3 regions of the Methylopila henanensis genome follow, and region 1 is predicted to be linked to each of the others. Evidence: riboswitches for the same ligand, from Rfam matches in the RefSeq annotation. Region 1 holds a riboswitch; each other region holds the start of a gene.
What was found. A riboswitch is a leader RNA that binds a small molecule or an ion and turns the genes downstream of it on or off. The one in region 1 is predicted to bind cobalamin.

Region 1 (10,201 bases):
CGTCGTGGTCCACAACGACTCGCCCTACTTCGCGCTGGAGGACCTCAAGGGGAAGGTCGTCAGCGTGCCCTTCGGCTCCGCCGCCCACGGCATGGTGCTGAAGGCGATGCAGGACGCCAAGCTGCCGAAGGACTTCTTCCAGCTCGTCAGCCAGAGCCCCGAAGTCGGCACGACCAACCTCAAGGAAAAGAAGATCGACGCCCACGCCGACTTCGTGCCCTTCGCCGAGTTGCTGCCGTTCCGAGGCTTCGCCCGCAAGGTGTTCGACGGCGTGCAGACCAACCTGCCGACCTGGCACGGCGTGGTCGTGCGCACCGACTTCGCCGAGAAGCACCCTGAGATCGTCAACGCCTATCTGCAGGCGGTGCTCGACGCCAACGCCTGGGTCAAGGAAGACCCGAAGCGGGCCGCCGAGAAAATCTCGGAATGGACCGGGACCGACAAGGAGGTGGTCTACATCTTCCTCGGACCCGGCGGGATCATGACGCTCGACCCGACCCTTAAGGCCCCGCTGATCGACGCCGCGAAGGAGGACGTGAAGGTCCTGCAAAGCCTCGACCGCATCAAGTCGGAGTTCGACGTCGACCCCTGGGTCAACGACGGCTACATCCGCGCCGCCTACAAGGCCCGCGGCCTCGACTACGACGCCGAGGTCAAGAGCACGGCGAACTACGAGGTCAAGGGCGAGGACGCCTTCTGCAAGACCGCGATCGCGGAGCCGCGCAAGGCCGGCGAGATCTGGGTGAAGGACGGCGACATCCTGCCGTTCTCCAGCGCCTCGTGCACGCTCGGCGCGCTGCAGGACTACAAGGCGAAGGGGACGGCGATCAACGTCGCCTACGTCTTCGACACGGCGCGCGGCATCAAGCTGTTCGCGGACAAGGCGTTCTATGTCGTGGGCGACAAGAAGGAGCTCGCGCCCTTCATGCTGAAGCAGGACGCCGACGCCTTCGCGGCGTCCTCGGGCGGCAAGGTCGTCACCTTCGACGACGCGCTCGCCGCAGCCGCGCGGGGCTGAGGCCATGGCCGGCGCGACGCTCCCCACCCCGCTGGAGCGGACTCCCGCGCCGGCTCCGGCCTCTCCGCGCTCCGGCGCGGCGCCCGGGCGGGGCGCGCCCGCCGCGCCGCGCCGGAGCCGGTTCTCCCGCCTGCCGCTGCGCTCGGCGGCGCTGAGCGTGCTCTCGCTCGCGCTGTTCGTGCTGGCCTGGCACCTGCTGACGACCTATCGCGTCAACATCTACGTCCGCTTCATGAACGTGCCCTCGCCCGCCGACGTGCTGGCGAGCGCGCGGACGGCTCTGGCAAGCTCCGCCTTCTTCGACCACGTCTACATGAGCTGCCGGCGCATCCTCTACGGCTTCCTCATCGCCGCGGCGGTCGCGATCCCGCTCGGGCTGCTGATGGGCCGGTTCCGGCTGCTGAAGGAGCTGGTCTTCCCCGTCGCCGAGGTGCTGCGGCCGATCCCGGCGATCGCCTGGGTGCCGATGGCGATCATGCTCTGGCCCTCGAACGAGGAGTCGATCGTGTTCATCACCTTCCTCGGCTCGTTCTTCCCCATCCTGCTCAACACGCTGCACGGCATGGCGACGGTCGATCCCGTGCTGGTGCGTGCCGCGCGCTGCCTCGGCGCCAAGGAGATCGCGCTGTTCCGCGAGGTCTATCTGCCGGCGACGCTGCCGCAGATCTTCACCGGCCTCACCGTCGGCATGGGCGTCGCGTGGGTGTCGCTGATCGCGGCCGAGATGATCTCGGGCCAGTTCGGCATCGGCTACTTCACGTGGGAGGCCTACAGCCTGGTGCAGTATTCGGACATCGCGCTCGGCATGATCTCGATCGGAGCGCTCGGCCTCGCCTCGAGCTGGGCGATCCGCATGGTCGGCCGCCTCGTCATGCCCTGGAGCGCCGCCCGATGACCGCGATCCCCCTGAAGCGCCCCATGACGATGGAAACGCCGCGCGAGGCCGCCCCGACCCGAGGCCGGATCGAGATCCGCGACTTCGGCCTGCGCTACGAGACCGCCGCCGGCGCGACCGACGCCGTCTCCGGCGTGTCGCTCACCGTCGAGCCCGGCGAGTTCGTGTCGATCATTGGCCCGTCCGGCTGCGGCAAGTCCACGATGCTGAACGCGCTCGCCGGCTTCCTGAAGCCGACCTCGGGCACGGTCGCCGTCGACGGCAAGCCGATCGACGGCCCCGGCGCCGACCGCGGCATGATCTTCCAGCAGTACTCGCTGTTCCCCTGGAAGACGGTGCGCGAGAACGTCGAGTTCGGCCTCAAGATGAAGGGGATCGACCGCGCCGAACGCGCGCGGCAGGCGCGCACCCTGCTCGGCCTCGCGGGCCTGTCGCAGTTCGAGAACCAGTATCCGGACGCGCTCTCCGGCGGCATGAAGCAGCGCGTCGGCATCGTGCGGGCGCTCGCCACCGGCCCGCGCATCCTGCTGCTCGACGAGCCCTTCGGCGCGCTCGACGCGCAGACGCGGCTGATCATGCAGCAGATCCTCACCAACATGTGGCAGCGGCTGAAAATCTCGGTGCTGTTCGTCACCCACGACATCGACGAGGCGATCTTCCTGTCGGACCGGGTCTACGTCATGACCGCCCGGCCCGGCGCCATCAAGGCGGAGGTCGCGGTGCCGCTGCCGCGCCCGCGCGAGCCCGCGCTGATCATGTCGTCGGAGTTCCTGGCGCTGCGCCGGGGGCTGATGTCGCTGATCCGCGAGGAAAGCCTCAAGGCCATGGGCGGCGAGATCAACGAGGACGCCATGAAGGGCCTCGCCGCCAATTTCGAGGGCCAGGACATCGCCAGCGCGCTCTGACGCGCCGTCGACGCCCGCTCCCCGCATCACCCGAAGGAAACGCCGACGATGACCTATGTCGTCACGGAGAACTGCATCCGCTGCAAGTACACCGACTGCGTGGAGGTCTGCCCGGTCGACTGCTTCTACATGGGCGAGACCATGCTGGTGATCTCGCCCGACGAATGCATCGACTGCGGCGTCTGCGAGCCGGAATGCCCGGCCGAGGCGATCAAGGCCGACACCGAGCCGAACCTCGAGGGCTGGGTCGCGTTCAACGCGAAATACGCCGCGCTGTGGCCGAACGTGACCGAGAAGAGCGATCCCCCCGCCGACGCCCCCGAATGGGATGGCCGCGCCGGCAAGCTTGAGTCGACCTTCGGCCACGCCGACCCCGCGGCGGCGTGACTGCGACGCCGATCCACGGCCGTCATGCCCGCCTTCGCGGGCATCCACGACTTTCTTCTCGTAGCCGCAGCGTGTCTTAAGTCGTGGATACCCGGCTGCGCCGGGCATGACGGCGGAACCAGCGGCCGACGCAGCGTCTGACCGAAGGACCTCCCGCCGATGAGCAAATATCTCGAAGAGCGCGTGACCCATGTCCGGCACTGGACGGACACGCTGTTCTCGTTCCGCACCACGCGCGATCCGTCGTTCCGGTTCCGGAATGGCGAGTTCACGATGATCGGCCTCGAGGTCGAGGGCCGGCCGCTGGTGCGCGCCTATTCCGTCGTCTCGGCGAACTACGACGAGGAGCTCGAGTTCTTCTCGATCAAGGTGCCGGACGGGCCGCTGACCTCGCGGCTGCAGCACCTGAAAGTGGGCGATCCGATCCTCGTCGGCCGCAAGCCAACCGGCACCCTCGTGCTCGACAACCTGCTGCCGGGCCGGAACCTCTATCTGCTCGGCACCGGCACCGGCCTCGCCCCCTTCCTGTCGATCATCAAGGATCCGGAGGCCTATGAGCGCTTCGAGAAGGTCGTGCTCGTCCACGGCTGCCGGCAGGTGAACGAACTCGCTTACGGCGAGACCATCACCGAAACCCTGCCCAAGGACGAGCTGCTCGGCGAGATGATCTCCGCCGGCCTGATCTACTACCCGACCGTCACCCGCGAGCCGTTCCGCAACCGCGGCCGCATCACCGACCTGATGGCGTCGGGCAAGCTGTTCGAGGACATCGGCCTGCCGGCGATGAACAGGGACGACGACCGCTTCATGCTGTGCGGTTCGCCCGACATGATCCGCGACACCCGCCAGCTCTTGGTCGACGGCGGCTACGAGGAAGGCAACCACGGCGAGGCCGGCCATTTCGTGATCGAGAAGGCCTTCGCCGAGAAGTGACGGCCCGGGCGCCGTCGCAGGCGCCCGAAAGGCCGCATTGCGCCGCGCCGAAATGCGTCGTAACCGTGGCGGCGACGGTTCCCCTCGGGGATCAAAAGGGAACGCGGTGAGGACGTCTCGACGTTCGAATCCGCGGCTGCCCCCGCAACTGTAAGCGGCGAGTCCATCGTCATCTCAGCCACTGGGTTTTCCGGACCCGGGAAGGCGACGACAGGACGACGACCCGTGAGCCAGGAGACCTGCCGTCAGCCGTGGTCACACGCGAGCACATCGGGCGGGGTGTCCTGATGGGTGCGGAACGGCTCCGTGCGTCTTTGCACGGCTCCGGGAAGCTTCGTTCGCGGTGACGAGCCACTGCCGTCGCCCGGAGCTTCGCATTGTCGACCTTTCCTTCCCTGACGTCCGGGGCCGCGTTCCGACGCGCCTCGCCCTCCCGCACGCTCAGCTCGGCGCTTGGGGGCGCCTCGCTTCTCGTCCTGAGCGCCGCCCTCCCCGCCTTCGCGGAGGCTTCCGAAGGCGTCGTTGCGCTCGATGAGATCAACGTCTCCGGCGAAGCCCGACGCCTCGCGCCCGGGCCGAACCTCACCGTGTCGACCGGCGCCGGCAGCCGCCTCGATCTCACCCCCTTGGAGACGCCCGCGAGCGTCGACGTGGTCTCCGGCGACGTGGTCCGCGACCGCGGCCAGTCCTCCATCGCCGAAGCCGTGACGCAGAACGCCGCCGGCTTCAGCTTCATCGGCACGCCCGGCAACGGCTTCGGAGCCTACTCGTCGCGTGGCTTCACCGGCGTGAACTCGGTCACGACGCTCTATGACGGCGTGCGGCTCTACCCCGGCAACGGGACCGTCACCTTCCCGTTCGACACCTGGACGGTGGACCGGATCGAGGTGCTGCGCGGCCCGGCCTCGGTGCTCTACGGCGAGGGCGCCATCGGCGGCGCCATCAACATCATCCCGAAGAAGCCGCTCACCGACGAGCGCCGCAACGAGGCCCGCGCGGTGGTGGGCACGGACGGGCAGGTCGGCCTCGCCGCCGGCAGCGCGGGACCGATCAATGAGAAATTCGCCTACAGCTTCGACGTGGCCGCCAGCCGCGGCGACGGCTGGATGGACCGGGGCGACTACAAGAACCTCGCCTTCTCCGGCGCGCTGAACTGGCGGCCGACCGACGAGCTCTCCGTCACGCTCAGTCATGACGGCGGCCACAACCAGCCGAGCCGCTATTTCGGCACGCCGCTGAAGGGCGCCGGCAATGTGGAGAAGGACTGGATCGGCGAGAACTACAACGTCCGCGACGGCGTCATCCGCTTCAACGACAACATCACCCAGCTCAAGGCGGAGTGGACGCCGAACGAGACGGTGACGCTGCGGGCGACCGCCTACAGCGTGGTCAGCAACCGGTTCTGGCGCAACGCGGAAAGTTACAGGTGGTCGGCGTCAGCCTCCCCGCTGTTTCCGGATGGTCAGATCAACCGTTCCGACTATATCGCCATCAAGCAAGAGCAGGAGCAGATTGGCGCGCGGGCCGACGCCACCGTTCGCAGCGAGTTGTTCGGCATGGCGAACGAGGCGACGATCGGCTTCGACGTCAACCGGTTCAGGTTCAGTCGCCTGAACAATGGAGGCTATGGCGATCCGGCCGTGAATCCGCCGCTGCCGCCGAAGGGCTTCGATCCGGGCGAGTACGGTTCCACGAGCTCCTATGGCCGCGAATATCGCGCCACCACGACCCAGTACTCGCTCTCGTTCGACGACCGGCTGAAGCTCACCGACCAGCTCTCGCTGGTGGCGGGCCTGCGTTACGACCACCCGGAGATCGACTATCGCAATCTCCGCACGGGCCTTAAGGCCAACCCGACGCTGGACTCGATCTCCTGGCGCGTCGGCGCGGTCTACGAGCCTGTGAAGAACCTTGCTTTCTACGCCCAGTATTCGGAAGCCGCCGACCCGGTGAACTCGCTGCTGTCGCTGACGCCGGCGCAGTCCGATTTCAAGCTCTCCAAGGGTCGGCAGGTCGAAGCCGGCGTAAAGCAGAGCCTGTGGGACGACCGCTTCGAGTGGACGCTGTCGGCCTTCTACATCGAGAAGAAAGACCTGCTCGCGCCGAGACCGGGCGCGCTCGCGGGCACGCCCGCCGAGCAGATCGGCAAGCAGTCCTCGCGCGGCGTGGAAGCCTCCGTCGGCGTGGAGCTTGGCCACGGTTGGCGGGTCGACGCCAACGGCACGATCCTCGACGCGCGCTACGACGAATTCTTTGGAGCGGGCGGCTTGAGCTATAAGGGCAACACGCCGAACGCCGTGCCGGAAAAGCTCGCCAACGTCTGGGCCACCTGGCGCTTCGCGGAGAACTGGAAGGCGCAAGCCGGCCTGCAATACGTCGGCAGGACCTACACCTCGGCCAGCAACGACTACAAACGGCCGGCTTACGCGCTGGTGAACGCCGGGCTGCAGTGGAAGCCGACGGGCTACGCCACGCTCGACGCCCGGGTGAAGAACCTCACCGACAAGACCTACGCCTACGCCGGCGGCGACTATCAATGGTACTTCGGCGCGCCGCGCACCGCCGAACTCGCGCTGCATCTGAAGTTCTGACGCCATGGCCGCGCCTGTCCGGCTGAAGGTGGAGAATCTGGCGTGGGGGCCTCCGGGCCGCCCGCCGGTGGTCTCGGGCGTAAGCTTCGCGCTCGCGCCCGGCGGCCGCCTTGCGGTGGTCGGGGCGAACGGCGCGGGCAAGTCCTCGCTGCTGCGCTGCCTCTACCGGGTCAACCGGCCGCGGTCCGGAACGGTGTGGCTCGACGGCGACGATCTCTGGTCGCTCGCCCCCCGCATGGCGGCGCGGCGGGTGGCCGCCGTGCTGCAGGAAACGCCGCCGGACTTTCCCTTCACCGTGCGGGAGATGGTGGAGGCCGGCCGCACGCCCCATGCGGCCAGCCTCTTCGCCAGCGACGCCTCGGCCGCGGTGGTGGCGGAGGCCATGGCGCGCATGGAGATCGCCCATCTCGCCAGCCGCCGTTTCGCGACGCTTTCCGGCGGCGAGAAACAGCGGACGCTGATCGCCCGCGCGCTGGCGCAGGAGCCCGGGCTGCTGGTGCTGGACGAGCCCACCAACCATCTCGACATCCGCCACCGGCTGGAGGCGATCCGGCTTCTGAAGGGGCTCGACCTCACGATCGTCGCCACGCTGCACGATCTCGACTTCGCGGCCGACATGGCGGACGCGGCGCTGGTGCTGGACAAGGGCCGCCCCGCCGCCTTCGGCCCGGTGCGCGAGACGCTCGAACCAGACCTGATCCGCCGCAGCTTCGGCGTGGAGGCCGAGGTCACGCCCTGGCGCGGCGGGCTGCGCTTCGCCTACAGCCTGCCGGAGGGCGAGGCGTGATCCGGCGCCGGACGACCGCCGCCGTCCTGCTCGCGCTCTGGGCCGCGCCCGCGGCGGCGCATCCGGTCACGGTGCGGAGCTGCGACCGGCTGGCGACCTACGACCGGCCGCCCCAACGCGCCGTCTCCTACGATTCCAACCTCACCGAGATGATGCTGGCGCTCGACTTCACCGACCGCATGATCGGATATATCGGCTCGCGCGAGCGGGTGCGGGCCTCGGCGGAGCTGTTCCCCAAGGCGACCCGCTTACGCCAGATCCAGCGCCAGTATCCCACCCGCGAGGCGCTGCTGGAGGCCGGAGCCGACTTCTACTTCGCCGGCTGGAGCTACGGCATGCGCGCCGGGGGCGAAGTGACGCCGACGACGCTTGGCCGGCTTGGGATCCCCGTCTACGAGCTCACCGAAAGCTGCGTCCGCATCGGGCGGCGCGAGAAGCCGACACTCGATTTCCTCTACCGCGACCTGCTCAACCTCGGCCGCATCTTCGGCGTGGAGGATCGGGCGGAGGCGCTAATCGCGGGCTATCGCGCCCGCGTCGCGGCGGTCGCCGCACGGGTGGCGGACGCCCCGTCCCGGCCGCGGGTGTTTCTGTATGACGGCGCCGGCCGGGCGGCGGGCACCGCGGGCGGCCACGCCATGCCGACCGCGCTGATCGAGGCCGCCGGCGGCGTCAACATCGCCGACGACGTCGCCGGCAACTGGACGCGCATAAGCTGGGAGAGCGTGATCGAGCGCGACCCGGACGCCATCGTCGTGCTGGACCACGGCGGCGGCAGCGCCGCGCAGAAGATGGCCTACATCCGCGCGCGCCCCGGCCTGCGCGATCTGCGCCCTCTGAAGGAGAACCGGGTGCTGATCCTCGGCTACGACGAGCTGACGCCCGGCCCCCGCAACGTGACGGCGGTGGAGAAGATCGCGGAGTTCCTGCATGGCGCGCGCTGACCGCCGGACCGCCGGGATCGGCGTGGCCCTCCGTTTCGCGGCGATCGCGGCCTGCGGGCTGCTGTTGATCACGGCCGCCATGGCGGCGTCGCTCATGCTCGGCGCGGCGCGCATCCCGCGAGCCGAGATCGTCGCCATCGTGCTGGAGCGCTTCGGGCTTAGCGGCCCGAGCGCCTCGACGCCGGGGCGCGCGGCGATCGTCTGGGAGCTGCGCGCGCCGCGCGCCGTTCTGGCGGCGATCGTCGGCGCGGGGCTCGGCATGGTGGGCGCGGCGATGCAGTCCGCCACCCGCAATCCGCTCGCCGATCCGCACCTTCTGGGCGTCGCCGCCGGCGCGGCCTTCGGCGCCAATCTCGCCATCCTACATGTGGGCGACGCCTTCGGCCCGGCCACCACGCCGCTGTTCGCCTTTCTCGGCGCGCTGGGCGCGACGCTGACCGTGCTCGCGGTGTCGCGCGCGACCGGCGCCGGGACGGCGGACCGGCTGATCCTCACCGGCGTCGCGGTGGCCTTCGTGGTGACCGCCTGCGCCAACATGCTGATCCTGTTCGCGGATCAGCGCTCCGCGGCGAACGTCGTGTTCTGGACGCTGGGCGGCTTCGGCGCGAGCGACTGGTCCACCGCGCCGGTTCCGGCGCTGGCGCTCGTTCTGGGCGGGGCGTGGTTCCTGCTGAAGGCGCGCGACCTGAACGCCCTCGCCATGGGCGACGAGACCGCCGCCACGCTCGGCGTCGAGGTGGAGCGGGCGCGCCTCGCCCATATGGTGGTCGGGGCCTTCGTCACCGGAGTGATGGTGTCGGTGTCCGGCATGATCGGCTTCGTCGGGCTGATGACGCCCCACGCGGCGCGGCTTCTGCTCGGCGGCGACAACCGGCTCGTGCTGCCGGCGAGCGCGCTCATCGGCGCGCTCGCGCTGGTGCTGGCCGACATGGCCGCCCGCACGGTGATCGCGCCGGACGACATGCCGGTCGGCGTCGTCACCGGGATCGTGGGAGGCCTCGTGTTCGTGGCGCTGCTCAGGCGCCGGCCCTAAGCGCGATCGCCGCGCGACGGCGCCAGGCTCAGATGTCGTGACCCTTCTTGCGCATCTCCTCGCGCATGCGCGTCACCACGTCCTGGCTCATCTGGCGGCTCCAGGCGTTGGTCTTCTCGTAGGACGCCTGCAGCACGCTCGGCAGGATGGTCACGAGCTTCTTGCCCGAGGCCGTCTCGTAGAAGGCCTTGATGTCGGCGAGCTCCGCGTCGGTGAAACGCTCGGCGTAGACGGCGGCGACGTCGTTGACCAGCTGCTCGCGGCGCTTCTCGAACTCCGGCTCGAGCACCTTGATCACCTCGTCGAAGTCCTTCGACAGCTCGGGCCGGGTGCGCACGAAGGTGCGCTTCGCCTCGTCGAGGAAGATCGGGATGATGCCGTCGAAGCTGCTGGCGGCGCCGGACACCTCGATGACGTCGTGGGCGAGCTTGAGCTTCGCGGCCTGGTCGGCCTGCGCGAAGGCGGCGCCGGTCGACGCGGCGAAGGCGAAAGCGGCCGCGACGCCGACGCGGCGCAGGGTGGCGTGGAACGTCATGCGGTTCTCCTGCGGGCTTCGGTACCGGCCGGCTTCGCCTCGATGGCGGTGACCCCGTCGGCGCCCGCGATCAGCGCGAGGTCGGCGAGGCCGATGAAAAGTCCGTGCTCGACGACGCCCGGGATCGCCGACAGCGCGGCGGCCAGTTCCTCCGGACGGTCGATGCGGCCGAA
Region 2 (10,201 bases), on a different contig from region 1:
ACGGTCAGCCCGTAAGCCGCGAGCCGGATGCGGTCGACGTAGATCCGCATGGCGTAGCGCCGCTCGCCGAAGATCTGGATGTCGGCGACGCCGGGCAGAATCTTGAGGCGGTCGAGCACGTAGCGGCTGACATAGTCCGTCAGATCCAGCTGGCTCATTTTGTCGGAACGGAAGGCGAGGTACATCACCGGCTGGGCGTCGGCCTCGACCTTCGCGATCACCGGCTCGTCGATCTCGTCCGGCAGGCGCGACCTGACCCGCGCCACCCGGTCGCGCACGTCGCTCGCCGCCACGTCCGGATCGACGTTCAGGTTGAAGCGCACGGTGATCCGGCTCGACTCCTGCCGGCTCTGGCTTTCGATGACGTCGATGCCCTCGATGCCGGAGATCGAATCCTCCAGCACCTGCGTCACCTGGCTCTCGATGATGCGGGCCGCCGCGCCGGGATAGGTGGTGGTGACGGAGACCGTCGGCTCGTCGACGTTCGGGTATTCGCGAACCGCGAGCCGCTGGTAGGCGACGAGTCCGATCAGCACGATCGCGAGGCTCAGCACCGTCGCGAAGACCGGCCGGCGAACGCAAGTTTCAGCGATCTTCACCGCGTGTTACCCGCCACGATCAGGGCGCCGGCGCGGCTGACGCCTGCCGCGCGGCGTCCACCACCCGCACCGCGGCGCCGTCCTTCAGCCGCGTCTGGCCTGCGGTCACGACCATCTCGTCTCCGGTCAGGCCGGAGACGATCTCGACCTGCCCGGCGCGCCGCTCGCCGAGCTTCACCGGCGTGTCGATCGCGCGGCCCTCGCGAACCCGGAACACATGGTTCTCGGACCCGCGCGGCATCAGCGCGCTCTCGGGGATCACGACGACCTGCCGGGATTCGTCCGCCTGGACCTCGACGCGGGCGAACAGTCCCGGACGCAGCAGGCCGTCGGCGTTGTCGAGCCGCGCGCGCACTTTCAGGGCGCGGCCGTTGACGTCGACCAGCGGGTCGATCGCCTCGATCTTCCCGTGGAACGTCCGGTTCGGATAGGCGTCCACCATGACGCCCACGTCGAGGCCGGGCCGGACGTCGGCAAGCCGGGTCTCCGGCACGCGGAAGTCAACCTTCAGCGTATCGATGCTCTCGAGATTGACGATCGGCTGTCCCGCCTGGACATAGGCGCCGACGGAGGCGAGGCGGAACCCCACGACGCCCTCGAACGGCGCGCGAATCTCGGTCTTGCCGAGCCGCACCTTGGCGAGCTCCACCGCCGCCTGCGCCGTGGCGCGGTCCGCGATCGCCTGGTCCCGCGCCGAGTCGGTGGCGTATCCGGATTTCGAGAGCGACTGGGCGCGCTTGAAGTTGGCCTCCGCGAGCGCGAGCCGCGCCTCGAGGTCCTTGAGCTCCGCCATCAGCAGGGTGTCGTCGAACTTCAGCACCGGCGCATTGGCCTCGACCCGATCGCCTTCCCGGAACCGGATCGCGACCAGCCGGCCGGGCTGTTCGGAGGCGAGCTGGACCGATTCGTCCGACACCAGCGTGCCGACCGAGGCGAAACGCGCGGCCACGGTTTCCGGCCGGGCGGCGGCCGCCTCGACGACGATCGCGGCCGGCGCCTCGGTCGCCGGTTTCGCGGCGGCCGCGACGGGCCGCCCCGCCGCTTCGACGGCGCGGTCGAAGGCGCCCTGGGCGAAGCCCGGCAACATGTCGTTCATTCCGGCGTAAGCGCCGGTTCCGATTGCGGCCAGCGCCGCAAGGGCGATGAACGACGTGCGCATGCGATCTCCAAGGCGTCGAACCTACTGCAACTGGGGCGCCGGCGCCATCGCGGCGCGCCATCGGCTTCTCTTACGCTCAAGCCTCAGCCGCCTTGCGCCCGTTCACGGGATCGGGAACGAGCCCGCTGCAATCCGGCAAGGCGCGCATGCCGATCCGCGCCTTGACCCGCCACCCGCGGGCGGACCACCCTGACGCGCGCCGTTCGCGCCGCCGAAAAACACTGGACAGCCCATGCCCCCGAGCTCCGCCGCCGCGCTTCAGCCTGCGCCGACCAACAATCTCGACGCGTTCTGGATGCCGTTCACGGCGAACCGCCAGTTCAAGAACGCCCCGCGCCTGCTCGTCGGCGCCAAGGACATGCACTACACGACGGCGGACGGACGGCAGGTGCTGGACGGCACGGCTGGGCTCTGGTGCGTCAACGCCGGCCACGCCCGCCCGAAGATCGTAGAGGCGGTGCAGCGGCAGGTCGCCGAACTCGACTACGCGCCAGCCTTCCAGATGGGCCACCCCAAGGCCTTCGAGTTCGCCGCGCGGCTGACCGCGCTAGCGCCGAAGGGCCTCGACCACGTGTTCTTCACCAACTCGGGCTCCGAGGCGGTCGACACCGCGCTCAAGATCGCCCTCGCCTACCAGAAGGCGCGCGGAGAAGGCGGCCGCTTCCGGCTGATCGGGCGCGAGCGCGGCTATCACGGCGTGGGCTTCGGCGGCATCTCGGTCGGCGGCATCGTCACCAATCGCAAGACCTTCGGTCCCGGCCTGCCCGGAACCGACCACCTGCGCCACACCTACGACCGCGAGCGCAACGCCTGGTCGCGCGGGATCCCGGAGCACGGCGCCGAGCTCGCCGACGACCTCGAACGCCTCGTCGCGCTCCACGACGCCTCGACCATCGCCGCCGTCATCGTGGAGCCGGTCGCAGGATCGACCGGCGTGGTGCTGCCGCCGAAGGGCTATCTCGAGCGGCTTCGGGCGCTCTGCGACAAGCACGGCCTGCTGCTGATCTTCGACGAGGTCATCACCGGCTTCGGCCGTCTCGGCGCGCCGTTCGCGGCCGACTGGTTCGGCGTGACGCCGGACATCATGGTCACCGCCAAGGGCATCACCAACGGCGTGGTGCCGATGGGCGCGGCGTTCGTGTCCTCGAAGATCTACGACGTCTTCATGAACGGCCCCGAGCACATCATCGAGCTGTTCCACGGCTACACCTACTCGGCGCATCCGCTCGCCTGCGCCGCAGGCCTCGCGACCCTCGACACCTACGCGGAGGAAGGCCTGCTGACCCGCGCCAGCGAGGTCGGCGAGCGCTTCGCCGACGCCCTGCACGCGCTCAAGGGCCTGCCGCACGTCATCGACATCCGCAACATCGGCCTCGTGGGCGCGGTGGAGCTGGAGCCGATCGAGGGCCAGCCGACCAAGCGCGCCTTCTCCGCGTTCCTGAAAGCCTACGAGAAAGGGATCATGATCCGCACCACCGGCGACATCATCGCCATGTCGCCGCCGCTGATCATCTCGGAGGCGCAGATCGACGAGCTCGTCGGGACGCTCGCCGACGTGCTGCGCGAGATCGACTGACATGGCCATGCCCCCGGCGCGTCCTGCGGAAGCCAAGCCTTCGCCGAACGAAGGCCCGATCCGCAGGGACGAGGACCGCCCCCTGAGCCGCGCCGCCTTCTTCGGCTGGGGCCTCGGCTTCATCGCGCTGATCGCCCTGTCCGTGGTCGGTCTCGGCCACAGCCCCCAGATCCGCGGCGCCGCCAATCCGCAGTATTGGGCGGTGGTGGCGCTCATCGGCGCGGCGGTCGCGGCCGCCGTGATCATGCTCGCGAGGTCCGCGGCCGCGACCCGCGTCGGCGACGCGCTGCGCCGGGTCGGCGTGGTTCTCGGCGCGATCGGGCTCGTCCTGTTCCTGTGGGAAGCGCTCGCCGTCGGCCGGGGCCTCTCGCCCTCGCCGGTCGGCGTCGCCGCGACCCTGCTCGGCTACTGATACGAAGGCTCTTCTCATGGCAGCGCCCGCGACCCACAACCTCGCCGTCGACGGTCGGCGGCTCTGGGAGACGATCCACGAGACCGCAGCCTTCGGCGGCACGCCTAAGGGCGGCGTGCGCCGGCTGACGCTGACGGACGAGGACCGGCAGGTGCGCGACTGGTTCCGCGCGGCCTGCGAGGCGCTCGGCTGCACTGTGACGATCGACGACATGGGCAACATGTTCGCCCGCCGGTCCGGCCGTCGCGACGACGTCGCGCCGATCGCCTTCGGCTCGCATCTCGACACCCAGCCGACCGGCGGCAAGTTCGACGGCGTCCTCGGCGTCCTGGCCGGACTGGAGGTTCTGCGCACCCTGCACGACGCCGGCTACGAGACCAGCGCGCCGCTGGAGCTCGTGAACTGGACCAACGAGGAAGGCTCACGATTCGCGCCCGCCATGCTCGCCTCCGGCGTTTTCGCCGGCGCGATCGCGAAGGAGACGGCGCTCGCCCAGACGGACCGCGAGGGCGCGACCTTCGGGGCCGAGCTCGACCGCATCGGCTATCGCGGCGAGGAGCCGTGCGGAGCGCGGAAATTCTCTTCCTTCTTCGAACTGCATATCGAGCAGGGCCCTATCCTCCAGGACGAGGACAAGATGATCGGCGTCGTCGAGGCGGTTCAGGGCATCCGCTGGTACGAGCTGACGCTTGTCGGCCAGGACGCCCATTCCGGCGCGACGCCGATGCGGCTTCGCCGGGACGCGCTGGTGGGGGCGGCGCGCGTCGTCGCCGCCGTCGACCGCATCGGCCGTGCGCGGCCGGACTGCGTCGGCACGGTCGGCCTGATGGAGGTGCGGCCCAACTCCCGCAACGTGTCGCCGGGCGAGGTCTTCCTCACCGTCGACTTCCGGTCGCCAGACGACGCAAACGTGGCCGCGATGGAAAGCGATCTCATGGCGGCGGTCGCCGAGATCGTCTCGGACCTCGGCCTCGAAGGCGCGCCGGTCCGCATCTGGGACCAGCCGGCGACGATCTTCGACGCGGAATGCGTGGCCGCGGTTGAGGCGGCCGCAGAAGCCTTTGGTCAGGGCTCCCGACGGATGGTCTCCGGCGCCGGACATGACGCCGCCTATGTCGCCCGCGTTGCGCCGACCGCCATGATCTTCGTGCCCTGCAAGGACGGGATCAGCCACAACGAGGCCGAAAGCTCCACGCTGGAGCAATGCGCCGCCGGCGCGCAGGTGCTGCTCGACGCCGTCCTTCGCTACGACCGGCGGTTCGGCTGAAACGGCGCGCGTCCGGAGGAAGCCACCCTACGAACGGCCGCCGCGCTTTCCGTTGTCGCGCTCTCCGCCGTCTGCTACGCGTCAGGTGTTCGCTTCGGCTCCTTCGGGACCAGAGGGAATCCGGTGGGGAGCGTTATGGGCTCCGAATCCGGAGCTGCCCCCGCAACTGTGAGCGGTGAGCGGCGCGCCAGTTCCGCCACTGGACGTCTCGTCCGGGAAGGCCGGCGCGTCGCTGCGACCCGCAAGCCAGGAGACCTGCCGCGGCGCCCACGCCAACGCCCTCGGTGGGAGGGCACGAAAAGGCTTGAACCCATGTCGCACGCCGATCTCCGTTCGTCCGCCGCCCCCGCCGCGCGCGTCTCATCGCGCGCGTTCCCGATCGTCGCCGCCTTCCTGTTCGGCGTGATCATCATCGGCGGAACGGGCTTCGCCCAGATGGCCGTGGCGCACAACGCGGCCCACGACCACCGGCACTCGATCGGTTTCCCCTGCCACTAAGGCCGGAGCCGACATCGTGAACCTTTTCCGCACCATCGTTCTGGTGGCGGCGCTGGTTGGGCTCGGCTCCGGCCTGGTGCTGACCCTTGTGCAGCATTTCAGCGTCCAGCCGCTCATCGTTCAGGCCGAAGCGTTCGAGTCCCGGCGCGAGGAGGCCTCGGCCCCCAAGCCGCACGACCACGAAGCCTCCGGCGAGCACGACCATCTGGCCGCCGCTAAAGCCGACCTCGCCGCGCAGGAAGCGCATGAGGCCCACGCCCACGATCCCGACGCCTGGGAGCCCGCCGACGGCGCCGAGCGCTTCGGCTGGACCGTCGCAGCCAACGTGCTGAGCGCGGTCGGCTTCGCGCTGCTGCTCGTCTCCGCGAGCGAGCTCAAGGGCGGCCTGACCTCGTGGCGCGAAGGCCTGTTCTGGGGCCTCGCCGGCTTCGCCGCCTTCACGCTGGCCCCCTCAATCGGCCTGCCGCCGGAGGCGCCTGGCGTCGCCGGCGCGACGCTGGAGGCCCGGCAGCTGTGGTGGATCGGCACGGTGGCCGCCACCGCGCTCGGTCTGGCGCTGCTCGCCTTCGGCCGTTCGCCCGTGTTGGCCATCCTGGCCGTCGTCCTGATCGCCGCGCCCCACGTCATCGGCGCGCCCCAGGCCGACGAGGCGCCGGCGATCCCGCGTAAGCTGGAGCACGACTTCGTGGTGGCGGTGATCGTGACCGGCTTCGTGTTCTGGGCCGCGCTCGGGACGCTGGCGGGCGCGCTGCGTCCGCGCTTCGGCGGAGCGTGACCGTCCGGCTGTCGCTCGTCCTCGGCGGCGCGCGCTCGGGCAAGAGCCGCTTCGCCGAGGGCCTCGCCGCCGTTCACGGTCTCGATCTCGTCTATGTGGCGACGGCCGAGGCTTACGACGACGAGATGCGCGACCGCATCGCCCGGCACCGGGCCGACCGCGCCGACCGCGACTGGCGCACCGTGGACGCGCCGCTCGCTCTCGCCGAGGCTGTCGCGGCCGAAGCCGGCCCGGACCGCGTCGTGCTGGTGGACTGCCTCACGCTCTGGCTCAGCAACATGATGCTGGCCGATCTTGATGTGGAGCATGAGGCCGGCCGGCTGCTTTCGGCGCTCGCCGCGGCGCGCGGCCCCGTCGTTCTGGTGTCCAACGAAGTGGGCTACGGCGTCGTGCCCGAAAACGCGCTGGCCCGCGCGTTCCGCGATCATCAGGGCCGGCTGAACCAGCGCGTGGCGGCGATCGCCGATCGCGTGACGCTGGTGGCGGCTGGCCTGCCTCTCGATCTCAAGCTCCCGAAGGAGCCCCTATGACCGCCCCGCAGAAGATACCCGCCACCGTCGTCACCGGTTTTCTCGGCGCCGGCAAGACCACGCTGATCCGCCACCTGCTGCAGAACGCCGGCGGCCGGAAGATCGCCCTGATCGTCAATGAGTTCGGCGACGTCGGCATCGACGGCGAGGTACTGAAGGCCTGCGGAAGCGACGCCTGCCGGGAGGAGGACATCGTCGAGCTCGCCAACGGCTGCATCTGCTGCACGGTGGCCGACGACTTCGTCCCCACCATGGAAAAAATCCTCGCAAGGCCCGAAGCGCCCGACCACATCGTGATCGAGACCTCCGGCCTCGCGTTGCCCCAGCCGCTGGTGCGCGCCTTCCGCTGGCCGGAGATCGCGACCCGGGTCACCGTCGACGGCGTCGTCACCGTGGTCGACGGCCCCGCCGTGCGCGACGGGCGCTTCGCCCATGACGAGGAGGCGGTGGCCGCCCAGCGCGCCGCCGATCCCAATCTCGATCACGAGGACCCCATCGAAGAGCTTTTCGAGGATCAGGTGCGCGCCGCCGATCTGATCGTGCTGCACAAGGCCGATCTGCTCGCCGGCGACGACGCGGACGCCGTGAAGGCGCAGGTTCTGGAGCATGCGAGCGCAGGCGTGCGGGTGGTCTCCGCTGCGAACGGCGAGATTTCCGCCGACGTGCTGCTGGGCATCGCCTCCGGCGTCGAGGACAAGATCGACGGCCGCCCGACCACCCACGAGATGGAGGGCGAGGTCCAGCACGACCACGACGACTTCGTGAGCTTCATCGCCGAGACGCCGGAAGCCGCCGACGTCGCCGAAATGGAGGCGCGTGTGCGCAAAGTGCTCGACGCCCACGACGTGTTGCGGATCAAGGGATTCGTGCCGGTGGCGGCCAAGGCCGCGCGCCTCGTGGTGCAGGCGGTCGGAACCCGCGTCGACAGCTATTTCGACCGCCCGTGGAAGGACGGCGAAGCTCGCCGCGGCCGGCTAGTGGTGATCGCCGAGAAGGGCGTCGACCAAGCAGCGATCGAGGCCGCGCTGGCGGGATGACGCCCGCTTCGGCGAAGGTGACCGAATGCATCTCCTGAAGGCCCAGGGACAGCCGATCGGCGACGGAACGGAGGCGGTCGATCTCGACCTGTCGCCGGCCGACGTGGTGATCGTGTCCGCCGCCGACACGGAGATCGCAGGCCTCGCCCGCGCCCATGCGGCGCTGGGCGGAACTGGGCCGACGCTCCGTCTGGCGAGCCTTCTGAAGCTGCGCCACAACATGTCGGTCGACCTGTTTCTGGAGAAGACGATCGCCCGCTCGAAGCTCGTGGTGCTGCGGCTGCTGGGCGGCGCGGCCTACTGGCCCTATGGCGTCGACGAAACCGTGCGGGTGGCGAAGCGTCATGGCGTGAAGCTCGCGGTCATGCCCGGCTGCCACAACGCCGATCCGGAGCTGATCGCGCGCTCCACCGTGCCGCCCGCCGAGGCGGAGACGCTGTGGCGCCTGCTGTCGGAAGGCGGTCCGGACAATCTGGCCGCCGCGCTCCAGACCTGCGCCCGCTGGCTCGACGGAGCGCCTGCGGACGCCGCGCCGATCCCAACGCCCCCGGCCGGGCTCTACTATCCCGGCCTCGCCGCGCCCGATCTTGACGCCGTCCGCGCCTGCTGGCCGGAGAGCGCCGATGCGGCGCCGATCGTGTTCTATCGCGCGCAGTATCAGGCCGGAGACGTGGCGGCCATCGACGCGCTGGTTGAAGCGCTCGCCGCGCGCGGACTCGGCCCGCTGCCGATCTTCGTATCATCGTTGAAAGAAGCCGCGGCCGCCGCCTTCGTGCGCGAGACTTTCGCCGCGGCGCGGCCCGTGGTGGTGCTGAACGCCACCGCCTTCGCAGTGTCGAAGCCGGGCGCGGCCTGGGCGGGCTCGCCGCTCGATTCCGCCGACACAGCCGTGCTGCAGGTCGCGCTCGCCGGCATGGACCGGCCGACGTGGGAGGCCTCGCCTCGGGGGCTGGGCGCGCGCGACCTCGCCATGACGGTCGCGTTGCCGGAGATCGACGGCCGCATCTTCACCCGCGCCATCGGCTTCAAGACCGCCGGCCGGTTCGATCCCGCCACCGAGACCGAGATCGTGGCCTTCGAGGCGGCGGAGGACCGCGTCGCCTTCGTGGCCGATCTCGCCGCCAACTGGGCCGCCTTGCGGGCGACGCCGCGGGAGAAGCGCAAGGTGGCGCTGATTCTCGCCAATTACCCGACCGGAACCGCCCGCCTCGCCAACGGCGTCGGCCTGGACACGCCCGAAAGCGCCGCCGTCCTGCTCGGCGCGTTGCGGGACGCGGGTTACGCGGCCGACGGCGCGCCGGACAGCGGCGCGGCGGTGGTGGCCGAGATGACCGCGGCGCTACAGGCCTCGATCGCGCCGGACGCCGCGTCGACCTCTCCCGGCCGGGGAGAGGTGCGCGACGGAGACGTCGAGCTTCTCCCCCTCGCCGCCTACTCCCGCTTTCTCGCCGCCCTGCCCGCCGCCGCGCGTGAGAAGATCATCGCGCGCTGGGGCGCGCCCGAGGCCGATCCGAGCTTCGACGCGCAGGCGGGCGGCTTCCGGCTGGCGATGCGGGCTTACGGAAACATCATGCTCGGCGTGCAGCCGTCGCGAGGCTTCGATCTCGACCCCAAGGCCGCGCATCACGATCCCGACCTGCCGCCGCCCCACGGGCATCTGGCGTTCTACGTCTGGCTCAGGGAGACCTTCGGCGTTCAGGCGGTCGTGCATGTGGGCAAGCACGGCAACCTGGAATGGCTGCCGGGCAAGGCGCTGGCGCTGTCGGCGGCCTGCGGGCCGGAGGTGGCGCTCGGCCCCCTGCCCCATGTCTACCCCTTCATCGTCAACGATCCCGGCGAGGGCGCCGCCGCCAAGCGCCGAGCCTCGGCCGTCATCGTCGACCACCTGACACCGCCGCTCGCCCGCGCGGAAGGGACCGCGGGTTTGCGCGAGGTGGAGACGCTGGTGGACGAGTACGCCGAGGCGCAGGGGCTGGACCCGCGCCGGGCGGCGACGCTGGGGAAGGAGATCCTCGCCCGCGCCGCGAGCCTCGGGCTCGACCGCGACTGCGGCTTCTCCATCGCCGACGATCCCGACGACGCCCTGACCAAGCTCGACGCCTTCCTGTGCGAGGTGAAGGAGCTGCAAGTCCGCAACGGGCTGCACGTGTTCGGCCGCTCGCCTGTGGGCGCGAAGCGATCGGAGCTGCTGGCGGCTCTGGTGCGGGCGCCTCGCGGCCCACGACCCGAAGACGCCTCGCTGACGCGGGCGCTGGCCGTCGATCTTGGGCTCGACGGATTCGACCCGCTCAGCGCCGACCTCGCCGCGCGCTGGGACGGCCCGCGCCCCGCCGCGTTGGTCGAGGTCT
Region 3 (10,201 bases), on a different contig from region 1:
GAGGCGGCGCTGAAGCGTAAGCGCGAGGCGCTCGCGAACGGCGCCGCGATCCACGATGGCGTCCTGGCCTCGCTGGAGCCGCACGCCGCCCGTCTCGGCGTTCATCCGCCGACCGCGATCTGAGACGCTTGACGCTTCGCTCAATGGTCGTTTCAGGAGATCCGCCGATGATCGGTCGCCACCCTATCGCGGTCTGACAGGCCCACGTCTCCGAACGCTCGAACTCGCCGCCAGCGCGCCGCTTGACGGCGACAAGCGTTGCAGCCACGCGGCTTCTTAGTGCCACGAGAGCAGGATCAAAGCGGATCATCTGAAGGCCGCGTCAAGGTCCGTGGCAGCTTGTGCCGCCGCTGACGTTGGAGGGTTGAAACGTCGCGTCGAACGTCGAAAGCAGACATCGGCTGATATTTCTCTTGGCGCCTCTTCCAGCGTAGGCGGGGGCGCCGGCTTTGCTGCGGTCAAAGCTCGAGTCGCCCGGAAAGCGCCAAAGCGTCGTCGACCTCGACGCCCAGATAGCGGTCTGTGCTGTCGAGCTTCCCATGGCCTAGGAGCAACCGCGCGCTCACGGGTGACCGGCCTTCTTGTAGATCAGCGACACCTTCCTTCGGCGCAGGCGAGGCGGCCCTCAACTTGATCATACGTCCATCACCGTTCGGCGACGCCCCAAGACGGGACAGCGCGTGCGCGCCCGACAACAGACGTCGGGCCGTCGCGCCACGGCGTCGAGGCATTCGACGTCACCAAGATCGCAAGATAATATCGGATAGGGATGCTGTGAAAGAAAAAAGGCGTAGAATGAATCATTCCGATATGCTTGGCCGAAGTATAGCTGACCCGATCGTCGAATCGTACTTGGCCGATCACGAAAAGCTGGACCCTATCGATTTCCGCGCAAATGCGGAGATTGGATTTTTCGGCGGCTTCGATAGCGGTTTCAGCCTGCAGGTGGAAAGCCTTTCCGCATACAGCGCAGAATTCGAAGAGGTACGGTCACGGCGCCTGCCGGACGACGAGGAGAGGATCGTCTCTCGGCTGTCCTTTACCGGGCTGGACGCCATGAGGGCCGTGCAGCGTTCCTATATGTCGGCGCTGCCATTCGATCTGACGTTTGGAGACAGCAGCGAGGTCGTGGCCGAGAAGCTCGGGGCGGGTCCGTTTCGGAAAGGCAAGAGCAGCACGCTGCCGGAATACTCGGCCGAACGCTTCGAGCATTCCCATGCCGTCGGCGATATGGTGGTGATCGCGAAATATGACGCGGACCTGCGGCTGATGGCGGTCTATCTGATGCAGGCCGACCGCGCCATGCTCAAGGCCAAGCGCCGGAAGGCGTCCTTTCCCAAGCATAAGATCGCGCCCGGCAGTATCGATAAAGTAGAAGCATTGCGGGACAAAATTCCGACGCCACGTTGGCGGGAATCGATGGCCCGGGGAGACGGGCTATTCAACGAGGCCGACATCGCCGCGGCTGAAACGGCGCTGAATGTGTTCGTCGACACGGTGAAGGCCGCGACCAGCCAGCGGGATGCGCAGGCCATCTGGGCGGCGGTCAAGGATATCGTTCTTGCGATCAATGAGATCAACGACAGGAGCGGGATGATCGAAACCCTGGAGCGCGACGAACTTGGCGTCCTGATTGACGCGGTGGTGAGGGCGTCAGGCTTCATCCTTCCCGATGATGAGGATGTCACCGCGCAATGGCGTGAGTGGTGACGGGAGCCGACGGACTCTCCCAACCGAACGCCGCCTGATCGGCTGCCGCGATGATCTTGATGGTCCTCAAGAATAACCCCCGAACGACTCTGAAGAGAAAGTTTTTCAGAACCGAAATAATCTTACATCCTATACGGGGCCATTTAGAAGGTGCGTGAAACGAGAAAACTCGCCTTAATCCGGTGGACAGGGAAAAACAGCGGCCAGCCCCTCGATCACCAATGTCGACGCTCTTTCTTTAAGGCGCTCAGGCGTGACGCTCCGAAGATGCGTGTATACGCGGTCTGTAAGCTCATGGGGGAGGACCGATCCGGCGCCACACCACGCGGTCCCGCTGGTGGCGTCCGCCACTCCGGCTATGTAAGCGTTACCGCGGGCCGCCGACGTGATCCGGCCAGCCTCACTCTGCAGGGCGCCGTCATCGAGCTTCCCTTCGAGCGCCTTGATCAGCTCCGTCCCGGTGATCATCCAGTCGGGGGCCGCATCGTCGCCCGGTTCTGCCGATGCGACATTGGTGGCCAAGACCATCGACAGCATCGCCGCGGGAAGAGGCGCCAAAAATCCCCACATCGCTGTCCACTCCGTTGATCAGGCCGTCCACCGACGAGAACAGATTCGGGCGGTCGCCCAAACACGGCCGATGGCGGCCGATCTCGAAGGGATTGCTCGTGAGGAGACGCCCGGAAGCGGGTTTCTCAAACGTTTGCAAAGGGTCACGAGCGGGCGTTCGGCTATGAGCTTTCGCGCCGACTTGAGCGGAGGCTCTGATCTCGTATTCGCAGAGGATCAGAGGCGCTGGGCCATCCGAGACTTTCCCGCGCTCGTAGGTTCCATGAGGTAGCTGCGTGATCCTGCATACGATCAAGGTCGCTGGGACCACTTTCCTACTTTCTACGGCTGACTTCGTTAGCTGATTTTGACCCGTAGCAGTCACGCGTTCCGTCCGCTTTCAAGCCGATCCTTTGCCGCTCTGCGGGCGACAAGACGCCTACGGACGAACTGCCCCAGAATCCGAGGTTTCCGCGTCTTCGATCCGCGCACGACCACGAAGAGCTGGTCGTCGCGCAAAGGCCACGGCAGCGCTTTGGCCTCGACCCATGGGCCCTAATCCAGGTCCCGAATGCAGAAGTCCTGCACAATCTCGTCGCCAATCAGGTGTTCGGCGACGATGCGGTCGAGCGCCTGAGGGTCGAGGCGACCGTACCAAACGCCGTCCGGATGGACGGTCATCACCGGGCCGAGATTACACGGAAACTGACACGAGCTTCGCGCACAAAGCACCCGACGCGGTCCCCGCACTAAGCCGTGCTCGCGCCTCATCAGATCCCTGAGCCTCTGGTAGAGTGGCTCAGCGCCGCGGTGAAGGCAGCGCGCGCCGGTGCAGAAGAATATCTGCCGGCCGTGTCGTGGAATCTCCGACCAGCCGGGCTTGCCCATGCTTGGCGCCGCTCCGCCGACATCCGCCGCGTCGGCGCTTTCGAGCGATCTTGCCGCAAGGTCCGCCAGGTCGACGAAACACTCCACCGCCGCCGCGATCGTCACCCGGGGCGCGGTCGAGCGTTCCGACCTCCAAGCGCTCAGCGCGCCGGGCAACCACGTCGCGATGCTGGGATCCGTCGGGATCATGCAGGGCACCACGACGGCTTCCGCGATCCCGCTGTCCGCCAGCCGGCCGAGAACCTCCGGGAGAGACGGGCCGCTGAGGTCGGCGAAAGCACAGGCGACCTGCCGTGAAGGGGCGCCGGCGCGCAGACGGTCCACGATCCCCTGAAGCCGCTGACGGCTGTCGAAGGACGCGCGGCCGTAGAGGATCACCGCCCGGTCAGGCGCCTCGGTGACAACGTCAGCCATCATACGCTCCTCGTCCGCCCGGCGATGTCCGGCGGCGTCCGCTCCGCGCGTTCCTCGCCGCAAGGGCGCCGCGTCGTTTGTCCGGCTCGCCGGCCGGCGGGCTGATCCTTCGGAGGAGATCGCAAGCCCCCGCTTGGAAAGGACGCCGCGAGGTCGCGATCACCCAGTTCTGGTAGGACGTATCCAGGGGAGCAGGTGGCGACGGACGCGGAGACGGCGGCGAACCGCCCTCTGCGCGTCGAAGCAGAGCGCCCTGTAGAAACTCCGCGCCGGTCAGTCCCACGCCAGAGCGCCGCCGTTCTGGTATTCGATGACGCGGGTCTCGAAGAAGTTTTTCTCCTTCTTGAGATCCATCGCCTCCGACATCCAGGGGAACGGATTCTCGACCGCCTCGAACGCCGGCGACAGGCCGAGCTGAGCGCAGCGGCGGTTGGCGATGAAGCGCATGTACTGCTCGCTCGACGCGGCGTTCAGCCCAAGGAAGCCGTTCGGCATGGTGTCGCGCCCATAGGCCGCCTCCAGATCGGCCGCCTCGCGCAGCATCCTGCGCACCTCGTCCTGGAACGCCGCCGTCCACAGATGCGGGTTCTCCGCCTTGATCTGGTTGATGACGTCGACGCCGAAATTCAGGTGAATGCTCTCGTCGCGCAGGATGTACTGGTACTGCTCGGCGATGCCGACCATCTTGTTGCGCCGGCCGAGCGACAGGATCTGGGCGAAGCCCGTATAGAACCACATACCTTCGAACACGACGTAGAAGGCGACGAGATCGCGCAGGAACGCGGTGTCGGCCGCGGGCGTGCCGGTGCGGAAGTCCGGATCGTCGAGATGCTGGGTGTGCTTCAGCGCCCAGGCGGCCTTGTCGGTGATCGACGGCACCTCGCGGTACATGTTGAAGAGCTCGCCCTCGTCGAGGCCGAGGCTCTCCACGATGTATTGGAACGTGTGGGTGTGGACCGCTTCCTCGAAGGCCTGCCGCAGGAGGTATTGGCGGCATTCCGGATTGGTGAGGTGGCGGTAGATCGCCAGCACGATGTTGTTGGCGACGAGGCTCTCCGACGCCGCGAAGAAGCCGAGGTTCCGCTTGACCATGCGGCGCTCGTCCTCGGTCAGCCCGTCGCGCGACTTCCAGAGCGCGATGTCGGCCTGCATCGAGACTTCCGTGGGCATCCAGTGGTTGTTGCAGCCCGCGAGGTACTTCTCCCATGCCCACTTGTACTTGAGCGGCAGAAGCTGGTTCACGTCGGCGCGGCAGTTGATCATCCGCTTCTCGTCGACCGAGACGCGGCCGCCCGAGCGGTCGATCGCGCCGAGGCCGGTCGGATCGGCGGCGATCTGAGGGAGCGGGATAGTGCGTGCGGGTGTGGCGGAGGGTTCGGACCAGTCGAGCATCACGGACGTCCTTGAGACGGGAATTGAATGGTTGGGGCGACGCCAGCGCCGGAGCGGCTGGCTGCGGTGCTCGGCCGCCTACTGGCAGGCCTCGCAGGTGGGGTCGTCCATCGAGCAGACCGTCCCTTCCGGGACCATGATCGGCTGCGCCGCGACGCTCGACGACGTTACGGCGTTGAGCCGACCGTCGACGCCCTTGAGCGTGGATTTCTCCACATGCGTCGCCGAGCGGGAGCGCAGGTAGTAGGTCGTCTTGAGACCCCGCCTCCACGCCAGCCGATAGAGCGCGTCGAGCGCCTTGCCCGAGGGGCTCGCGATGTAGAGGTTGAGCGACTGCGCCTGGTCGATCCACTTCTGGCGACGCGACGCCGCCTCGATCAGCCATGAGGCGTCGATCTCGAAGGCCGTGGCGTAGAGCGCCTTGAGGTCGTCGGGCGCGCGGTCGATCGCCGAGAGGCTTCCGTCGAAGTATTTGAGGTCCGAGACCATCACCTCGTCCCAGAGGCCTCGCGCCTTCAGGTCATGGACGAGCCGCGCGTTCACCACCGTGAAGTCGCCGGACATGTTCGATTTGACGAAGAGGTTCTGGTAGGCGGGCTCGATCGACTGCGACACGCCGCAGATGTTCGAGATGGTCGCGGTCGGCGCGATCGCCATGCAGTTCGAGTTGCGCATGCCGATGGTCTTCACCCGCTCGCGCAAGCCCTCCCAGTCGAGCGTCGCCGAGCGGTTCATCTCGAGGCCGCCGCGGGCGTCGGCGAGCAGCTCGATCGAGTCGATCGGCAGGATCCCCTTCGACCAGAGCGAGCCCTCGAAGCTCGGGTAGCGGCCGCGCTCGGCGGCGAGATCGACCGAGGCCGAGATCGCGTGGAAGCTCAGCGCCTCCATGCTCTCGTCGGCGAACGTCACCGCGCCCTCGGAGGCGTAAGGAATGCGCAGCGTCTGCAGCGCGTCCTGGAAGCCCATGATCCCGAGGCCGACCGGGCGGTGGCGCAGGTTCGAGCGGCGCGCCTCGGGGATCGTGTAGAAATTGATGTCGACGACGTTGTCGAGCATCCGCATCGCGGTCGCGACCGTCCGGGCTAGCTTCGCCACGTCGAGGCCGTCCGGCGTCACATGCGCCACGAGGTTGACCGAGCCCAGATTGCAGACCGCGACCTCGTCGTCTGAGGTGTTGAGCGTGATCTCGGTGCAGAGGTTCGAGGAGTGCACCACGCCGACATGGCCCTGAGGCGAGCGGATGTTGCAGGGGTCCTTGAACGTGATCCAGGGGTGGCCGGTCTCGAACAGCATGGTGAGCATGCGCCGCCACAGGTCGAGCGCCCGCATGGTCTTGTATACCTTGAGCTCGCCGCGCGCGGCCTTGGCCTCGTAGGCCTCGTAGGCGGCCTTGAACGCCGGGCCGTAGAGGTCGTGCAGGTCCGGAGTCTCATCGGGCGAGAACAGGGTCCACTGGCCGTCCACCTCGACGCGCTCGAGGAAGAGGTCCGGCACCCAGTTCGCGGTGTTCATGTCGTGGGTGCGGCGGCGGTCGTCGCCGGTGTTCTTCCGGAGGTCGAGGAACTCCTCGATGTCGACGTGCCACGTCTCGAGATAGGCACAGACCGCACCCTTGCGCTTGCCGCCCTGGTTGACCGCGATCGCGGTGTCGTTCGCCACTTTCAGGAACGGCACGACGCCCTGGCTCTCGCCATTGGTGCCCTTGATGTGCGCGCCGAGGCCGCGGACACGGCTCCAGTCGTTGCCGAGGCCGCCGGAATACTTGGCCAGCAGCGCGTTATCCTTCACGCCCTTGAAGATGCCGTCGAGGTCGTCGGCGATCGTGGTCAGGAAGCAGGACGAGAGCTGCGGCCGCGTCGTGCCGGAGTTGAACAGGGTCGGGGTCGAGGCCATGAAGTCGAAGCTCGACAGCAGGCCGTAGAACTCGATCGCGCGCGCCTCGCGATCAATCTCGCGAAGCGAAAGGCCCATGGCGACGCGCATGAAGAAGGCCTGCGGCAGTTCGATGCGCTTGCCCTTGGTGTGCAGAAAATAACGGTCGTACAGCGTCTGGAGGCCGAGGAACTGGAAGTCGAGGTCGCGCTCGGGCTTCAGCGCGGCGGCGAGCCGGGCGAGGTCGAATCGCTCGAGCTCGGCGTCGATCAGGCCGGCAACGACGCCCGCCTTGATGAAGGCCGGGAAGTAGTCGGGGTACGCCTCGGCCATGTCGGCCTGCGTGGCCGAGATCGCGCGGCCATGGACAGCCGACATTCCCTCGGTCCGCAGCATGTCGAGCAGCAGCCGGGCGCTGACATAGGCGTAGTTCGGCTCGGTCTCGACCAAGGTGCGGGCCGCCATCACGGGCGCCTGCTGAAGCTCGGTCGGCGAGACGCCGTCGTAGAGGTTGCGGCGCGTCTCGGCCGCGACGGTCTCGGCGGAGACGCCCTCCAGGCCTTCGCAGGCCTCGGCGATGATCAGCGCGAGGCGGCGTTCGTCGAGCGGGACAAGCGAGCCGTCGGCGTGCCGCACGTTGAGCGTCAGCGTCTCGGGCTTCGCCTTGCTCTTCGCCGCTTTCGCGCGCCGCTCCTCGGCGCGGGCCTCGCGGTAGAGCACGTAGGCGCGGGCGACCTTCTGGTGGCCGCCGCGCATCAGCGCGAGCTCGACCTGGTCCTGGATGTCCTCGATGTGGAGCGCGCGGTCGGCGTCGGCGCGCCGGGTGAGCGTCGCGACCACGTCCCCGGTCAGCTCCTCGACGGCTTCGTGGACCCGTCGCGAGGCGGCGGCCCCGGAGCCCTCGACGGCCAGAAACGCCTTGGTGACCGCGACCGCGATCTTGGAGCCGTCGAACGGCGTGACCGAACCGTTGCGGCGGATGACGTGGAACGCGGGCGCGGCGGCCTTTTCGGGCCGCTCGGCGTCGGTAAAGATCGGCGCGCCGGACGCGGCGCGATCCTGGGAGATGGAGAGAGACATCGGCTTCAGACCCCGAAAACCTGTTGGGGACGAGGCCAAGCGGACGCGAGAGGTCTTGAGGGATCCCGACGTGCGGGACGGCCGACCGCAAGCGATCCACCGGGACACCCCGCCCGAGGACGTTCTCATGCTGTCGGGGCAGGTCTCCTGGCTCGCGGGTCAGCGCCGTCGGTCCTGTCTTCCCGAGGCTCTCGCCCCAGTGATTTCAAATGGACCTTGGCTCGCCGCTTACAGTTGCGGGGGCAGCGCCGGCATCACCCGAAGGCTCACCGGCTTCCCTCTTAGCTCCCCCGCAACAGCGGAGGAGAACCTCGACACCATATGTAGCCGCTCGTTAACCTCTCCCGTCAACATGTAGTTCAAGCTATCCACAATGCAGCGCAGCCGCGGATGCGGCTCCGTCTCCGGCGTTAACCTCTCGTTCGTCGTGGTCTTCATCCACGCCATACGCACGCGCAGCCCGTAATGGCCGCTCAGCCCGACGCGTAGGGCGCGACGGTGCGGCTCGCCTCGTCGATGGCAAGCTTCCGGCCGAGCGGCGGAAAGGCACGCTGCGGGCACGCCGGCCTTTCGCAGACCTTGCACCCCGCCCCGATCGGCGTGGCCGCGTCGGGATCGGAGAGGTCGAGCCCCTTCGAATAGACGAGCCGGTCGGCGTGGCGGAGATCGCATCCAAGGCCGATCGCGAAGGTTTTGCGGATCGCGCCATAGCCCCCTGAACTTCGCCCGACGGTGCGGGCGATCCAGAGATAGGTCCTTCCGTCCGGCATGCGCGCGATCTGCGTCAGGATTCGTCCGGGTTGCGCGAACGCCTCGTAGACGTTCCAGAGTGGGCAGGCGCCGCCGACGCGCGAGAAATGGAAGTCCGTGGCGGACTGCCGCTTCGAGATGTTGCCGGCGCGATCAACACGCACGAACACGAAGGGCACGCCGCGCGCGTTCTGGCGCTGCAGCGTGCTGAGACGATGGCAGATCGTCTCGAACCCGACGCCGTAGCGCTCCGCTAACAGCTCGACGTCGTAACGCGCGGCCTCGGCCGCCTCCAGGAACGCGGCATAGGGCATGAGCACGGCGCCCGCGAAGTGATGCGCGAGCCCGATCCGCGCGAGCGCGTGCGTCTCGGGATCGCCCTTCGAGGCCTCCAACGCCAGCCGTTCGACGACATCTCCAAGTTCGAGATAGGCGAGTTGCGTCGCCATCTGGAACGCCTGCTGCCCCGGCCTGAGGCCGACCGTCAGGTGCAGGGCGTCGCCCGTCCGCCGGTAGAGCCGGCGGCGCTCGTCCTGAACGTCCGGGCCGCCGACGACGACGCGGACGCCGTGCCGCTCCTCCAGCAGCGCTGCCAAAGGCCCCGCGGCAGCGGCGCCAAGCGCGCCGCCGAATGCGATGGCGATCCGCTCGGCAGGCTCGTCGAGCTCCGCGAAATGGTTATGCCGCGCGTAGAAGAAGTCGCGCACCTGTTCATAGGGCGTCAGCGGCGCCAGCCCCGCCCCCTCGCCCCCCGGCAGAAGGCCCGCGGCGAGCGCTTCGGCCTGATCGACCGCCTGGCGGTAGCGCCGGTGGAGCGTGACGAGCGCGCGCCCGACCGCCGGCATGCTGGCCGCGAGTTCGCGGAGTTCGCTGACCGCGACCGTCTCCGTGATCGCGGGATCGGCGACGGCGTCCCGCAGGTCAGAGATCAGCCGAGCCTCGTCGTCCTCGGAGAACAGTTGCACGTCGACGCCGAAGACGGCGTTGAGCTTCAGCAGCACCGGCACCGTCAGCGGCCGCTGGTTGTTTTCGAGCTGGTTCAGATAGCTCGGCGAGAGTTCGAGCGCGCGGGCGAGCGCGACCTGCGTCATGCCCCGCTCCTCCCGCAGCCTCTTCAGCCGCACGCCCATGAAGGCTTTGCGCATTCGAACCTCACGTCCTTGTTCGCAAAATTTGCAAATTTGCTGCAAATCCTACGCTGATCTTCGCTTTTTCAGTCATTCCCTTGCGCATTTCGGTTGCGAATATTGCGTTCGTGACGACGGCGCAAGCGCGCCATTCGCGTGAGGAAGGATCCCATGTCCGTTTTTGAGAAGCTCGTCCCCAACACCCCCGCCGGCCGCTTCGACGGGATCGAGCGCCCCTATTCGCCGGCCGACGTGGAGCGCCTGCGTGGTTCACTTCAGGTCAACCACACCCTCGCGGTTTACGGCGCGAACCGGCTGTGGCGCATACTGAAGACGCAGCCCTACGTGCATTCGCTCGGAGCCGTCACCGGCAACCAGGCGATGCAGATGGTCCGCGCCGGGTTGAACGCGATCTACCT

Region 2: another riboswitch for cobalamin. It lies ahead of ACFSCV_RS02550 (CbtB domain-containing protein); the one in region 1 lies ahead of ACFSCV_RS18925 (TonB-dependent receptor).
Region 3: another riboswitch for cobalamin. It lies ahead of ACFSCV_RS10420 (ribonucleoside-diphosphate reductase subunit alpha); the one in region 1 lies ahead of ACFSCV_RS18925 (TonB-dependent receptor).

Annotation. Positions count from the first base shown of each region.
Region 1 is NZ_JBHUER010000014.1:43,448-53,648, reverse strand. Features, by position in the region: gene ACFSCV_RS18950 (nitrous oxide reductase accessory protein NosL) at 1-1,018, shown strand, start outside; gene ACFSCV_RS18945 (ABC transporter permease) at 1,023-1,913, shown strand; gene ACFSCV_RS18940 (ABC transporter ATP-binding protein) at 1,910-2,818, shown strand; gene fdxA (ferredoxin FdxA) at 2,867-3,205, shown strand; gene ACFSCV_RS18930 (ferredoxin--NADP reductase) at 3,365-4,138, shown strand; cobalamin riboswitch at 4,197-4,399, shown strand; gene ACFSCV_RS18925 (TonB-dependent receptor) at 4,516-6,729, shown strand; gene ACFSCV_RS18920 (ABC transporter ATP-binding protein) at 6,734-7,516, shown strand; gene ACFSCV_RS18915 (ABC transporter substrate-binding protein) at 7,513-8,460, shown strand; gene ACFSCV_RS18910 (FecCD family ABC transporter permease) at 8,447-9,493, shown strand; gene ACFSCV_RS18905 (DUF2059 domain-containing protein) at 9,522-10,028, opposite strand; gene rpiA (ribose-5-phosphate isomerase RpiA) at 10,025-10,201, opposite strand, start outside.
Region 2 is NZ_JBHUER010000001.1:520,356-530,556, forward strand. Features, by position in the region: gene ACFSCV_RS02525 (efflux RND transporter permease subunit) at 1-599, opposite strand, end outside; gene ACFSCV_RS02530 (efflux RND transporter periplasmic adaptor subunit) at 619-1,758, opposite strand; gene aptA (omega-aminotransferase AptA) at 1,991-3,334, shown strand; gene ACFSCV_RS02540 (hypothetical protein) at 3,336-3,746, shown strand; gene ACFSCV_RS02545 (Zn-dependent hydrolase) at 3,763-5,013, shown strand; cobalamin riboswitch at 5,092-5,290, shown strand; gene ACFSCV_RS02550 (CbtB domain-containing protein) at 5,326-5,511, shown strand; gene ACFSCV_RS02555 (CbtA family protein) at 5,528-6,286, shown strand; gene cobU (bifunctional adenosylcobinamide kinase/adenosylcobinamide-phosphate guanylyltransferase) at 6,283-6,816, shown strand; gene cobW (cobalamin biosynthesis protein CobW) at 6,813-7,853, shown strand; gene cobN (cobaltochelatase subunit CobN) at 7,879-10,201, shown strand, end outside.
Region 3 is NZ_JBHUER010000007.1:133,617-143,817, forward strand. Features, by position in the region: gene ACFSCV_RS10395 (Ldh family oxidoreductase) at 1-123, shown strand, start outside; gene ACFSCV_RS10400 (hypothetical protein) at 853-1,710, shown strand; gene ACFSCV_RS10405 (Rap1a/Tai family immunity protein) at 1,885-2,280, opposite strand; gene ACFSCV_RS10410 ((2Fe-2S) ferredoxin domain-containing protein) at 2,815-3,525, opposite strand; gene ACFSCV_RS10415 (ribonucleotide-diphosphate reductase subunit beta) at 3,835-4,953, opposite strand; gene ACFSCV_RS10420 (ribonucleoside-diphosphate reductase subunit alpha) at 5,032-7,905, opposite strand; cobalamin riboswitch at 8,026-8,234, opposite strand; gene ACFSCV_RS10425 (short-chain fatty acyl-CoA regulator family protein) at 8,379-9,800, opposite strand; gene aceA (isocitrate lyase) at 9,954-10,201, shown strand, end outside.